2 regions of the Streptomyces sp. NPDC036764 genome follow, and region 1 is predicted to be linked to the other one. Evidence: riboswitches for the same ligand, from Rfam matches in the RefSeq annotation. Region 1 holds a riboswitch; the other holds the start of a gene.

Region 1 (7,082 bases):
CGCCGCGCAGCGGGCCTATTTCCATCGCTGGGGCGTGGTGCCGGCGGAACTGTTCGAGGGCGCGCCCCGTGCCGCCCTCACCCCGGCGACGGCCCTGTTCGTGCACGGGAGCTGGGTGCACCTGCTCGGCAACATGCTCTTCCTCTACGTCTTCGGCGCGATGACCGAGGAACGGATGGGCCGCGTCCAGTTCACGCTGTTCTATCTCGGCTGCGGCTATCTGGCCCTGCTGGGCTACGCCGCCGCCAACGACGACTCCACCCAGTCCCTGGTCGGCGCGTCCGGGGCGATCTCGGCCGTCCTCGGCGCGTTCCTCTTCCTCTTCCCCGGAGCGCGGGTGACAAGCCTGCTGCCGTTCCTGCTCTTCCTGCCGCTGCGCTTCCCGGCCTGGGTGGTGCTGCCCTTCTGGGCGGCCCTTCAGTGGGTGGCGGCCGGGCGGGCGACGCAGGGGCCCGGGGTGGCGTATCTGGCGCACCTGGTGGGCTTCGGGCTGGGCTTCGGCTACGCGTGGGCCCGGTTCGGGCGGCCCACTAGAGTGAAAGCCGCCCCAGCTCCGGCCCCCGAGGGAGAGAACCAGCCGTGATCACCGCGATCGTCCTGATCAAGACCAGCGTGGACCGGATCCCCGAGATCGCAGAACGGATCGCCTCGCTGGAGAACGTGACCGAGGTCTTCTCCGTCACCGGCACCTACGACCTGATCGCCATGGTGCGGGTGAAGGAGCACGAGGAGCTGGCCGAGGTCATCCCCGGCCGGATCAGCAAGATCCCCGGAGTCGAGGGCACGGACACGCACGTGGCGTTCCGCACCTACTCCCAGCACGACATCGAGGCCGCCTTCGCCATCGGCCTGGATAGCTGACACCCCGGGCGCCGCTCAGGATGAAGAGTTCTTCGTCCTGGGCTCATCCTGGCCGCCGGGAGCCGTGGGCAGGATCGCCGTATGGCCTTCCCGCACCGGATCGCGGCCCTCGCTGCCGTCGTGGCGATCCCGCTGGGCATCGCCGCGACCATCTTCGCCCTCACCGACCGGCCGAAGTCGGCCGAGGTCCCGCCCCGGGTGGAGCTGGACAGCGCTCCGCCACGCCGACGCCCACCCGGCGTGCACCGACGCCGAGCGACGAGGTCGTCTCCCGCCCGCCGGTGACCGACAGCCCCGCGAGTGACGACGATGACGACGCCCCCGACACCTCGGACGACGACCGCGGCGAGCCCGGGGACGACGGCCGAGCACTCCGCGGGCCGTGACATGTGCGGTTCCGCGCACCTGGAGGGCGGCTGCGCCGCCTGTCGGGCGCGGCCGCGAGGAGCGGTGCCGGCATCCCGCCCGCGCCGATGGCCCTGGCGGGGGCCCTGGTGCGGGCCTTAGAACTCCTCACCGACGCGACCGAACGCGCCCTGCGGATGATCCTGCCGGGCGCCCGGCTACCGGCTCACGCGGAGGTGTCCGGCACGCAACGGCCGTCCTCGGTGCGGTAGTTCCACTTCGCGCCGTCCGTCACGAGCTCCTTCACCGCGTTCACGAACCGCTCGACGTGTTCGTCCGGCGTACCGGCCCCGAAGCTGACCCGGATGGCGTTGAGGGACTTCTCGCCGGGCGCCGCCTCCGGGGCGCCGCACTCGCCCTGGGCCTGCGGGTCGCTGCCGAGCAGCGTGCGGACCAGCGGGTGGGCGCAGAACAGCCCGTCGCGGACGCCGATGCCGTATTCGGCGGAGAGGGCGGCGGCGAAGTGGGAGCTGTTCCAGCCCGCGACGACGAAGGAGATCACACCGACGCGCGGCGCGTCGTCGCCGAAGAGGGAGAGGACCCGGACCTCGGGCACCTCGGCGAGACCGGCCCGCACCTTCTCGATCAGGTACTGCTCACGGGCGACCAGGTCGTCGAAACCGGCCTCGGTGAGCGCCTTGCAGGCGGAGGCGATGGAGTAGGCGCCGATGACGTTCGGGGAGCCGGCCTCGTGCCGGGCGGCGCTGTCGTGCCACTCGACATCGACACCGCCGTCCTCACGCCGCGACACCTTGCGGCTGGCGCCGCCGCCCGCGAGGTACGGCTCCGCCGCGCGCAGCCAGTCGGAGCGGCCGGCCAGGACTCCGGAGCCGAAGGGGGCGTACAGCTTGTGGCCGGAGAAGGCGACCCAGTCGACGTCCAGGTCACGGACGCTCACCGCGTGGTGCGGGGCGAGCTGGGCGGCGTCCAGGACGATCCGGGCGCCATGGGCGTGCGCGGCGGCGGCCAGCTCGCGCACCGGCCACAGCTCGCCGGTCACGTTCGAGGCGCCGGTGACGCAGACCAGGGCCGGGCCGTACGGGTCGCGCTCGGCGAGGGCGCGCTCCAGGGTCTCGACGGCCTCGCGGTGGGTGCGCGGGGCGTTGAGGTAGGTGACGCGGGCGTCGCGCCAGGGCAGCAGGGAGGCGTGGTGCTCGGTCTCGAAGACGAAGACCTGGCAGTCGGCCGGCAGGGCGGCGGCGAGCAGGTTCAGCGAGTCGGTGGTGGAGCGGGTGAACACGACCTGGTCGCCGTCCCGGCAGTCCAGGAACTCGGCGACCGTCCGGCGGGCGTTCTCGAACAGGTCGGTGGAGAGCTGGGAGAGGTAGCCGGCACCGCGGTGGACGCTGCCGTAGTACGGCGCGTAGGCGGCCACGTCGTCCCAGACACGCTGGAGGGCGGGGGCGCTGGCGGCGTAGTCGAGCGCGGCGTAGACGACCTCGTCGCCGGTGACGAGCGGGACGGTGACATCTCGGCCCAGAACGGGCAGCGGGGCACAAATGCTCTGGACGGAGGCAGCGGTGGAGACAGACATGACGGAACTCCCGTGAGAGGAAAGAAGAAAGTGAAAGTGGGTGCGCGGAGGCGGGGCTCGGCGGCCCTATCGCATTCGCTTGCTCACGGAAGACTCCCTCGAACGACCAGGACCCCTGGTTTCGAGAGGGGCCCGCGCTTGCCGTAGACCTCGCTGCCTACGGCCTGGTCTTCACCCGGGGCACCCCGCCACGGACGGAGGGTTGCCGGACAGTCGGCCGGGGCCTCATGACTGTCACTCATGACCTGGTACAGGAACGTACGTGAAATGATCGTCGTCCCGCAACCCGTGTCCGGATCGCGGGACGACATCGGGCACTTGCTAGGCGTTGCTCGCCGCGACCCACCGCTCCAGCGTCCGCTTCGCGGACCCGGAGTCGATCGACTCCGCCGCCTTCGCCATGCCGGCGCGGATCTGTTCCGTCAGCGGCCCGTCGCCGGGCTCCAGCGCCACCAGCGCCGCCGCGGAGTTCAGCAGTACGGCGTCGCGCACCGGCCCCGTCTCGCCGTCCAGCAGGCGGCGGGCGACCTCGGCGTTGTAGGACGCGTCGGCGCCGCGCAGCGCCTCCACGGGCACCAGCTCGATGCCGACGTCACGCGGGTCGAAGGCCTCTTCGGTCACCTTGCCGTCGCGCACGACCCACACCCGCGAGGTGGCGGTGGTCGTCAGCTCGTCGAGGCCGTCGTCGCCGCGGAACACCAGCGAGGAGTTGCCGCGCTCGGCGAAGACGCCGGCGACGATCGGCGCCATGCGCGGGTCGGCCACACCGACCGCCTGGGCCTTCACCTTCGCCGGGTTGGTCAGCGGACCGAGCACGTTGAAGGTCGTGCGGATGCCCAACTGCCCGCGCGCCGCGGCCACATGGCGCAGCGACGGATGGAACTTCACCGCGAAGCAGAAGGTGATCCCGGCGTCCTCGGCGACCCGCGCCACCCGCCCGACGGGCAGCTCCAGATTGACGCCGAGCTTCTCCAGCACGTCCGAGGCGCCCGACGCCGACGACGCGGCACGGTTGCCGTGCTTGACGACCTTCGCGCCGGTGCCGGCGATGACGATCGCCGACATCGTGGAGATGTTGACGGTCTTCGCACCGTCGCCGCCCGTGCCGACGATGTCGACGGTCGGCCCCGGCACCTCGATCACGTTCGCGTGCGCGTACATCGTCCTGACGAGCCCGGTGATCTCCTGCACCGTCTCGCCCTTGGCCCGCAGCGCCACCACGAACCCGGCGATCTGCGCGTCCGTCGCCTCGCCGCGCATGATCAGGTCCATCGCCCACGCGGTGTCGTCGGCGGACAGGTCCCGGCCGTCCAGCAGGCCGTTCAGCAGCAGGGGCCAGGAGCGGCCCGCCGCGGTGTCGCCTCCAGCGGGGGTCACAGCGCTCATAAGCCGCTCCAGGTTCAGGCGTCCCGCACTACGGGACACGAGTCTCAACGAGTCCACCCTATCCAGCCCCGGGACACGGAGAAGGGCCCCGTCCGAAGATCGGACGGGGCCCTTCTGCCGTGGCGTGGCGTGCGCAGCGATCAGTGGTGGCCGTGGCCGCTCGTGATCTCCTTGTACTCCTCGACCGTCGGCTTGGCGATCTGGCCGTCCTCGCCGAAGTAGGACCGGCTGAGCTTGGCGCGGAGCTTCTGGGAGCCCTTCACCTTGCGCTCGACGCCGTTCTCGTCGACCGTCGGGCCGATCTCGGCCGGCTTGTACTGCTCGTGCGCGGTGAGCGTGTACAGCGCGTCCTGGCTGAGCGGCTCGTGGACCTCGATGAACTCACCGTGCGGCAGGCGCTTGATGATGCCCGACTCGCGGCCGTGCAGCACCTTGTCCTTGTCCCGGCGCTGGAGGCCGAGGCAGATGCGCTTGGTGACGATGAACGCGAGGACCGGTCCGACGAAGAAGCTGATCCGGACGAACCAGGTGACCGCGTTGATCGACAGGTGGAAGTGGGTGGCCCACAGGTCGTTGCCACCACCGACCAGGCCGATCATGTACACCGTGACCCAGGCGACGCCGAACGCGGTACGCGTCGGGGCGTTGCGCGGGCGGTCCAGGATGTGGTGCTCGCGCTTGTCGCCGGTGACCCAGGACTCGATGAACGGGTAGAGCGCGATCGCACCCAGGACCAGACCGAAGAGCACCAGCGGGATGAACACGCCGAGGACCAGCGTGTGACCCCAGAAGTTGACCTCCCAGCCCGGCATGTACCGGACCAGACCCTCGGCGAAGCCCATGTACCAGTCGGGCTGGGCGCCCGTGGACACCATGTCCGGCCGGTAGGGGCCGATGGCCCACACCGGGTTGATCTGCGCGATCGCCGCGATCACCGCGATGACACCGAAGACCAGGAAGAAGAAGCCTCCGGCCTTGGCCATGTAGACCGGCAGCAGCGGCATGCCGACGACGTTCTTGTTCGTCTTTCCGGGGCCCGCGAACTGCGTGTGCTTGTGGTAGAAGACCAGGATCAGGTGGCCGACCACCAGGCCGAGCATGATGCCCGGCAGCAGCAGGATGTGGATCGAGTAGAAGCGGGCCACGAAGTCGACGCCCGGGAACTCGCCGCCGAAGAGGAAGAACGAGATGTACGTGCCGACGATCGGCATGGACAGGATCGCGCCCTCGGTGAAGCGGACACCGGTGCCGGAGAGCAGGTCGTCCGGGAGCGAGTAGCCGGTGAAACCGGTGAACATGCCCAGGACGAACAGCAGGAAGCCGAACAGCCAGTTGATCTCACGCGGCTTGCGGAACGCGCCCGTGAAGAACACGCGCATCATGTGCACGAACATGCCCGCGAGGAAGATCAGCGCGGCCCAGTGGTGGATCTGCCGGATGAGCAGACCACCGCGCACGTCGAAGGAGATGTGCAGCGTGGAGCTGAACGCCTCCGACATGAGCTGCCCCTGGAGCGGGACGTAGGAGCCGTGGTACTCCACCTCGTTCATCGACGGGTGGAAGAACAGCGTCAGATACACACCCGTGAGGATGATGATGATGAAGCTGTAGAGGCAGACCTCACCCAACATGAACGACCAGTGGTCGGGGAAGATCTTGCGCATGTTGGCCTTGGCCAGGGAGTAGATCCCGAGCCGGCCGTCGGCCCAGTCGGCGACGCGCTCGCCGGCCGGTGCCTTCCCGCGAGAGCGGGACTCGTTGTTCTCGTTGGTGCTCATCCGCGCTCCCAGAATGCAGGACCGACGGGCTCTTCGAAGTCGCCGAGCGCCTCGAGGTAGCCCTCGTCGTTCACACCGATGCGCAACTGCGGCAAGGGGTGACCGGCCGGGCCGAAGATGACCTTGGCACCGTCGGAGAGGTCGAAGGTGGACTGGTGGCAGGGGCAGAGCGCGTGGTGCGTCTGCTGCTCGTACAGGGAGATCGGGCAACCGACGTGGGTGCAGATCTTCGAGTACGCGACGATGCCCTGGTAGGACCAGTCGAGTTCCTGCTTGTCCTTGATGTCGTCCGGCTGGAGCCGGATGATCATCAGGGCCGCCTTGGCGATCTCGTTCTGGAAGTCGTGGTCGTGCTCCTCGAGGCCCTCCGGCTTGGCGAAGGTGAGGGAGCCGACCGCGACGTCCGCGGGACGCAGCGGCTCGTTGGTGTTCATGTTGACGAGCAGCTTGCCCTTGGACCACAGGGTGTGGCGCAGCTTGGTCCCGGGCAGCGGGCCGAGGTCACGCAGCAGGACGACGCCGGAGAGCGGGAACAGCGCCAGCGCACCGAACATCGTGTTGCGGATCAGCTTGCGCCGGCCCAGCGCCGACTCCTTGGCGCCCTGCTTGAAGTCGGCCATGACCTTGGCCTTGACCTCGGGCTCCGCCGCGATCGCGTGCCGGTCGTCGGCGACCTCTTCGTCGGACATCAGGGTGCGGGCCCAGTGGACCGCGCCCGCGCCGATGCAGAACAGCGCCGCACCGAGGGTCAGACCCAGCGCGAAGTTCAGCGCGTTGAGGTGACCGATCGGGAAGACGAAGATCGACTTGTCGTGCGGGATCGTCACGTACGAGGCGATGAAGCCCACGGTGGCGAGCATCGAGACCGTGAACAGCAGGGCGACCGTGCGCTCGGACCGCTTGGCGGCCCGCTCGTCGATGTCCTGGATCCGGTGCTCGTGGGGCGGCAGTCCGGGGTCGGCGAAGGGGTTCTTCTCGTCCGCTACCGCGACGGTGGCGTCCTGCTCAGCAGGCAGGTTCTCTTCTGGAATGTCTTGGCTACTCATGACTTCTTGGCCTTTGCGGTCCGAGCGGCGACCCAGATGGCGACCGCGATCAGGGCACCGAGACCGAAGATC
Region 2 (7,082 bases), on a different contig from region 1:
GTTGACGGCGATCTGCTTCAGCGGGGCCTCAAGGGCGAGCTTGACGGCGGCAGCGCCGGTCGCCTCGTCACCCTCCAGCTCCAGCTTCTCGAAGACACCGGAGGCCTGGAGCAGGGCCACGCCACCACCGGCGACGATGCCCTCCTCGACGGCCGCCTTGGCGTTGCGCACGGCGTCCTCGATGCGGTGCTTGCGCTCCTTGAGCTCCACCTCGGTGGCGGCACCGGCCTTGATGACGGCCACGCCGCCCGCGAGCTTCGCCAGGCGCTCCTGGAGCTTCTCGCGGTCGTAGTCCGAGTCGCTGTTCTCGATCTCGGCGCGGATCTGGTTCACACGGCCGCCGACCTGGTCCGAAGAACCGGCACCGTCGACGATCGTGGTCTCGTCCTTGGTGATGACGACCTTGCGGGCACGGCCCAGCAGGTCCAGGGAGGTGTTCTCGAGCTTGAGACCGACCTCCTCGGAGATGACCTCGCCACCGGTGAGGATGGCGATGTCGTTCAGCATCGCCTTGCGACGGTCACCGAAGCCCGGGGCCTTGACGGCGACGGACTTGAAGGTGCCGCGGATCTTGTTGACGACCAGGGTCGACAGGGCCTCGCCCTCGACGTCCTCGGCGATGATCAGCAGCGGCTTGCCCGACTGCATGACCTTCTCCAGGAGCGGGAGCAGGTCCTTGACGGAGCCGATCTTGGAGTTGGCGATCAGGATGTACGGGTCGTCGAGCGACGCCTCCATACGCTCCATGTCGGTGGCGAAGTACGCCGAGATGTAGCCCTTGTCGAAGCGCATACCCTCGGTGAGTTCCAGCTCCAGACCGAAGGTCTGGGACTCCTCGACGGTGATGACGCCTTCCTTGCCGACCTTGTCCATCGCCTCGGCGATGAGCTCGCCGATCTGGGTGTCGGCGGCGGAGATGGAGGCCGTGGAGGCGATCTGCTCCTTGGTCTCGACGTCCTTCGCCTGCTCCAGCAGGGCGGCGGAGACGGCCTCGACGGCGCGCTCGATACCGCGCTTGAGGGCCATCGGGTTGGCGCCGGCGGCTACGTTGCGCAGGCCCTCCTTGACCAGGGCCTGGGCGAGAACGGTCGCGGTGGTCGTACCGTCACCGGCGACGTCGTCCGTCTTCTTGGCGACTTCCTTGACCAGCTCGGCGCCGATCTTCTCGTACGGGTCCTCGAGCTCGATCTCCTTGGCGATGGAGACACCATCGTTGGTGATCGTGGGGGCGCCCCACTTCTTCTCGAGGACGACGTTGCGGCCCTTGGGGCCGAGCGTCACCTTCACGGCGTCCGCGAGCTGGTTCATGCCGCGCTCGAGGCCGCGCCGCGCCTCCTCGTCGAACGCGATGATCTTGGCCATGTGAAGTGGTCCCTCCAGGACTGGGGGTGATTCCTTCGGACCGCGCCCGCGCCCGCGACGGACGGCTCGCCGGCCTCGTGGTTCCTTGCCCCACCCGGCCTGCGGGCCTCACCGACCCGGTCCTTCGTTGTCACTCTCACCTTCAGAGTGCTAACGCAATGATTAGCACTCGACCCATGCGAGTGCAAGCGGCTCTCGGGGATCGGGCGGGGCGCTCCGCCGGGCGCGAACGGACCGCGAACGGGTTCTGAGCACGGCGAAGGGCCCGCACCCCGGGAGGTGCGGGCCCTTCGAAGAAGTACGTCGCTGCTGTTAGTCGACGCGTGCTTCAGCCGGTCGCCAGACGGACCATGTCCGCCTGCGGCCCCTTCTGGCCCTGCGAGATCTCGAATTCGACCCGCTGGCCTTCCTCCAGGGTGCGGTAACCGTCCATCTGGATCGCGCTGTAGTGGACGAAAACATCCGCACCACCGTCGACCGCGATGAAGCCGTACCCCTTCTCCGCGTTGAACCACTTGACGGTGCCCTGAGCCATGCCTAACTCCCCTATTACTGGCCCTTGCACAGATCCACACTTCGCGGATCCGGGTCAGACCTCACCCCCCATCGGTCGGGGGCGTGCGCCGGAACGCGTCGACCGCGGCTGAATGTATCTGCCCAACTGCCGTCTGCAACAGGTCAATCGGACGAGAAATCCGGGCACGACCGGTCGGGAATGTGGGGACAATTCCCCTGACTTCAGGTCAAGTCGGACCTGACAAAAGGAACAGAAGCCGCAAAAAACCCGCACACTTTGGCTACTTCTTGTCGGGCGTACGGCAAGAATCAAGGGCAACCGACTCGGAGATCGGCGGCACGTTCCCCAACTGTACCTCGCTCAACCACACAGAATTGCCCCCTCCGCTTCTCTCACGGAGGGGGCAATTCGGTGAACTCTCAGTAACCCGTGTTACCGATGGTAATGATCGGTCATTCTGTCAGCCGCCGGCGACGGCCGGGATGATGGAAACGCCCGCACCGTCCGGGGTCGCCGTCTCCAGGCCCTGCTCGAAACGCACGTCGTCGTCATTGACGTAGACATTGACGAAGCGCCGCAGCTTGCCCTGGTCGTCCAGCACCCGGGCGGCGATCCCCGTGTGGTTCTTCTCCAGGTCGGCGATGACCTCGGCGAGGTTGGCACCATCGGCGGCGACCTCGGCCTGCCCGCCGGTGTAGGTGCGCAGGATGGTGGGGATGCGAACGGTCACGCTCATGCGAGGCCAGCCTCTCGGAAGGAGTCCAGGTTCGGGCGGATGGTGGCGGTGAGGCCGGTACCGGCCACCGCGTCGAGGGTCTTGAGGCCGTCGCCGGTGTTGAGGACGACCGTGGTCTTCGTGGGGTCGAGGACACCGCTCTCGATCAGCTTCTTCGTCACGCCCACGGTCACCCCGCCGGCGGTCTCCGCGAAGATGCCCTCGGTCCGGGCGAGGATCTTGATCGCGTCGACGACCTGCTCGTCCGTCACATCCTCCACGAACCCGCCGGTGCGGCGCGCGATGTCGAGGACGTACGGGCCGTCGGCCGGGTTGCCGATGGCCAGCGACTTGGCGATGGTGTTCGGCTTCTGGGGGCGGACCACGTCGTGGCCGGCCTTGAAGGCGGTCGACACCGGCGAGCAGCCCTCGGCCTGCGCACCGAAGATCTTGTACGGCCGGTCCTCGACGAGCCCGAGCTTGATCAGCTCCTGGAGCCCCTTGTCGATCTTCGTGAGCTGCGAGCCGGAGGCGATCGGGACGACCAACTGGTCCGGGAGCCGCCAGCCGAGCTGCTCGCAGATCTCGTACGCCAGGGTCTTGGAGCCCTCGGCGTAGTAGGGCCGCAGGTTGACGTTGACGAAGCCCCAGCCCTCGCCGGCCGGGTCGCCGATCAACTCGGAGCAGAAACGGTTCACGTCGTCGTAATTGCCCTCGATGCCGACGAGCTCGCCGCCGTAGATCGCGGCCATGACGACCTTGCCCTGCTCCAGGTCGTGCGGGATGAACACGCACGAGCGGAAGCCGGCGCGGGCGGCCGCGGCACCCACCGCGCCGGCCAGGTTGCCGGTGGAGGAGCAGGAGAGCGTGGTGAAGCCGAAGGCGCGGGCGGCCTCCAGGGCCTGGGCGACGACACGGTCCTTGAAGGAGTGCGTCGGGTTGCCGGAGTCGTCCTTGATGTACAGGCCGCCGGTCACACCCAGCTCGCCGGCGAGGTTGTCGGCCTTGACGAGCTTGGTCCAGCCGGGGTTGAGGTTCGGCTTGTCGGCGACGTCGGCCGGGACGGGCAGCAGCGGCGCGTAACGCCAGATGTTCGCGGGACCCGCTTCGATCTGCTTGCGGAGCTCCTCGGTGTCGTAGGCCGAGAAGTCGTAGGCGATCTCCAGCGGGCCGAAACACTCCTCGCACGCGAAGACCGGGCCGAGCGGTACCCGGTGGCCGCACTCGCGGCAGGAGAGCGCCGCGGCGGGGCCGAGGTCTACGGTGGATTCGGTGGTGCTTGCAACAGTCTGCGCAGCCATGTGAGGCGAGGCCCTTTCTCCTCATCTTCCTCACGACGCATCTCGCCGTGAGACGGATTTGGCACCTTCCCTAGCCGGGAGCCTCGCGCAGACGATCAACTGTGACGATCGACGCTGATCTACGAGAACCGACTGGAGGGTTGCCGGGGCTTCATCGGGCCGTATCCCTCTGCCCCTCTGGATGAGCGGTATTCGGTTGTGGACGACGGTTGACCTCGGACATGCGATGGTCACCCGCGTTGTTCAAGACTGTAACCGAACGCCAGGACAGTTGAGATAGCCGTCCGAACCGCGAGATGGATCACAAACGTTCCGACAGTGAGGAGCCGCCGACCGTGCTGGAAGAAGTCGAGCGCTGGCTGAGCCGCCGCTCCTGGTCCGTTACCGATCGCCCGCTGCATCACATCCTGGCCGCCAAACAGCGCACGGGCCAGTCGGTCTCCGTCGTGCTGCCCGCGCTCAACGAGGAGGAGACGGTCGGCGACATCGTCTCGATCATCGCCCATGACCTCGTGCGGCAGGTTCCGCTGGTCGACGAGATCGTCGTCGTCGACTCCGGCTCCACCGACCGCACCTCCGAGGTGGCCGCAGCCGCGGGCGCCCGGGTGGTGCACCGGGACGAGATCCTCCCGCGCGTCCCGGCCGTGCCCGGCAAGGGCGAGGTGCTGTGGCGCTCGCTGCTCGTCACGACCGGCGACGTCGTCTGCTTCATCGACGCCGATCTGAAGGAGTTCTCCTCCGACTTCGTCTCCGGGATCGTCGGCCCGCTGCTCACCGACCCCGGCGTGGACCTGGTCAAGGCGATGTACGACCGTCCGCTCGGCGGTGCCGCCGGGCAGGGCGGCCGGGTCACGGAGCTGATGGCGCGCCCGCTGCTGAACATGCACTGGCCGCAGCTCGCCGGTTTCGTGCAGCCGCTCGGCGGCGAGTACGCGGCCCGCCGCAGCCTGCTGGAACAGCTCCCGTTCCCCGTCGGGTACGGCATCGAGCTGGGCATGCTGGTCGACGCGCTGCATCTGGTCGGGCTCGACGCGCTCGCCCAGGTGGACGTGGGGGTGCGCAAGCACCGGCACCAGGACGGGCAGGCGCTCGGCCGGATGTCCGCCGCGATCTACCGCACGGCCCAGTTGCGGCTGGCCCGCGGGCATCTGGTGCGGCCGTCGCTGACCCAGTTCGAGCGCGGCGAGGACGGTTTCGAGCCGCGTACGTACTCCGTGGACACCGAGGAACGGCCGCCGATGGTGGAGATCGCCGAGTACGCGACGCGGAAGGTCGCGTAAACGCCGGAATCCGGCCGTATACAGGGCGTACAAGAGCCCCCCACTGAGCGGAACCGCACGTTTGAGCGTTTCCGGGGAGGGCTAGGTTGAGGCTTATGGCTTCCACGCAGGATGCGCAGGATGGGCCGGGTGCGCCGGGTGCTGCCAAGGTGCTGGTCGCGTCGAACCGCGGCCCGGTCTCGTACGCGGTGGGCGACGACGGCTCGCTGAACTCCAAGCGCGGCGGCGGCGGAGTCGTCTCCGGGCTGTCGGCGATCGGGCCGGACGCGGGCGCGCTGTGGGTGTGCTCGGCGCTGTCCGACGGGGACCGGGAGGCGGTGCGGCGCGGGGTCGGCGAGGACGGCGTGCTGATGCTGGACATCCCGGCCGACGTGCACGCGGACGCGTACAACGGCATCGCGAACTCGGTGCTGTGGTTCGTCCACCACATGCTCTATCAGACGCCGCTGGAGCCGGTCTTCGACGCGGAGTTCCGGCGCCAGTGGACCTCGTACGTGACCTACAACCGCGCCTTCGCCGAGGCGCTGGCCGGGCAGGCGGCGCCGGGGGCGGCGGTGCTGGTGCAGGACTATCACCTGACGCTGGTGCCGGGGATGCTCCGTGAGCTGCGCCCCGACCTCAGGATCGGCCACTTCTCGCACACGCCGTGGGCGCCGCCCGAGTACTTCGGGATGCTGCCCGACGACATCGCCGATCAGGTGCTGCGCGGGATGCTGGGCGCGGACCGGCTGGGTTTTTTGACCCGGCGGTGGGCGGACGCGTTCGAGGCGTGCTGCGCCGCCCGGTTCGCCGACGGGCTCGGGGGCACGCGGATCGGCGTGCACGGGCTGGGCGCGGACGCGGACTTCCTGCGCGAACGCTCCCACCGGGCGGACGTGGAGGAGCGGATGACCGCGCTCCGCGCCGAGATCGGCACGGCCCCGGACGGGACCGCCCGCAGGGCGATCGTGCGGGTCGACCGGACCGAGCTGTCGAAGAACATCGTGCGCGGTCTGCTCGCCTACCGGCAGCTCCTCGACGACCGCCCCGAGTGGCGCGAGCGCGTGGTGCACGTGGCGTTCGCCTACCCCTCGCGGCAGGACCTGGCGGTGTACCGGGACTACACGGCCGAGGTGCAGCGGGTGGCGGACGAGCTCAACTCGCAGTACGGGACGCCGGGTTGGACCCCGGTCGTGCTCCACGTCAAGGACGACTTCGCGCGCTCGCTGGCCGCCTACCGACTCGCGGACGTGGCGCTCGTCAACCCCATCCGGGACGGCATGAACCTGGTCGCGAAGGAGGTGCCGGTCGTCTCCGACGAGGGGTGCGCCCTGGTGCTGTCGCGGGAGGCCGGGGCCCACGAGGAGCTGGGCGAGGACGCGATCACCGTCAACCCGTACGACGTGATCGGCACGGCACGGGCACTGCACGAGGCACTGACCGTGCGTCCGGAGGAACGGGCGGAGCGCTCGAAGCGCCTGGCGGCCGCCGCAACCGCACTACCGCCCGCCCAGTGGTTCCTGGACCAACTGCACGCGTTGGAGGAACGGCCCGGCCCGTCCGCCTGAACGGGGGGCCGGTCAGCCGGCCCGGTCGGCGAGGGCTCGTAGTAGCCGTACGACGCCCGCCGGGCCGTCCACCACGATGTCCGCCCGCTCCGACAGTTGGGTGACCTCCTCGCTGCCGCTGCACACCAGCAGGCCGGGGGTGCCGTGGGAGCGGAGTTTGTCGACGGCGGCGTAGGCGGGCAGGTCGCCGAGGTCGTCACCGGCGTAGAGGACGGACTCGGCGCCGAGTTCCCGGACGTACTCGCTCAGCGCCACGCCCTTGTCCATGCCCGGCGGGCGCAGTTCCAGGACCATGCGGCCGGGTTCGACGATCAGGCCGTTGCGCCGGGCCAGGTCGGCCAAGGGGCCGCGCAGGGCCTC

What was found. Region 1 has a riboswitch for S-adenosylmethionine ahead of ACZ69Q_RS20465 (aminotransferase class V-fold PLP-dependent enzyme). Riboswitches for the same ligand answer to the same signal wherever they lie in the genome.
Region 2: another riboswitch for S-adenosylmethionine. It lies ahead of thrC (threonine synthase); the one in region 1 lies ahead of ACZ69Q_RS20465 (aminotransferase class V-fold PLP-dependent enzyme).

Annotation. Positions count from the first base shown of each region.
Region 1 covers NZ_JBVJPT010000004.1:494,248-501,329, reverse strand. The annotation lists gene ACZ69Q_RS20485 (rhomboid family intramembrane serine protease) at 1-583, shown strand, start outside; gene ACZ69Q_RS20480 (Lrp/AsnC family transcriptional regulator) at 580-861, shown strand; partial or broken gene ACZ69Q_RS20475 (small secreted hydrophilic protein) at 943-1,247, shown strand; partial or broken gene ACZ69Q_RS20470 (glycerate kinase) at 1,317-1,478, shown strand; gene ACZ69Q_RS20465 (aminotransferase class V-fold PLP-dependent enzyme) at 1,433-2,800, opposite strand; SAM riboswitch class IV at 2,930-3,046, opposite strand; gene trpD (anthranilate phosphoribosyltransferase) at 3,122-4,186, opposite strand; gene qcrB (cytochrome bc1 complex cytochrome b subunit) at 4,327-5,964, opposite strand; gene qcrA (cytochrome bc1 complex Rieske iron-sulfur subunit) at 5,961-7,010, opposite strand; gene qcrC (cytochrome bc1 complex diheme cytochrome c subunit) at 7,007-7,082, opposite strand, start outside.
Region 2 covers NZ_JBVJPT010000008.1:148,716-155,797, reverse strand. The annotation lists gene groL (chaperonin GroEL) at 1-1,362, opposite strand, end outside; gene ACZ69Q_RS27570 (cold-shock protein) at 1,691-1,897, opposite strand; gene ACZ69Q_RS27565 (MoaD/ThiS family protein) at 2,340-2,615, opposite strand; gene thrC (threonine synthase) at 2,612-3,895, opposite strand; SAM riboswitch class I at 3,914-4,083, opposite strand; gene ACZ69Q_RS27555 (glucosyl-3-phosphoglycerate synthase) at 4,231-5,175, shown strand; gene ACZ69Q_RS27550 (alpha,alpha-trehalose-phosphate synthase (UDP-forming)) at 5,271-6,722, shown strand; gene otsB (trehalose-phosphatase) at 6,735-7,082, opposite strand, start outside.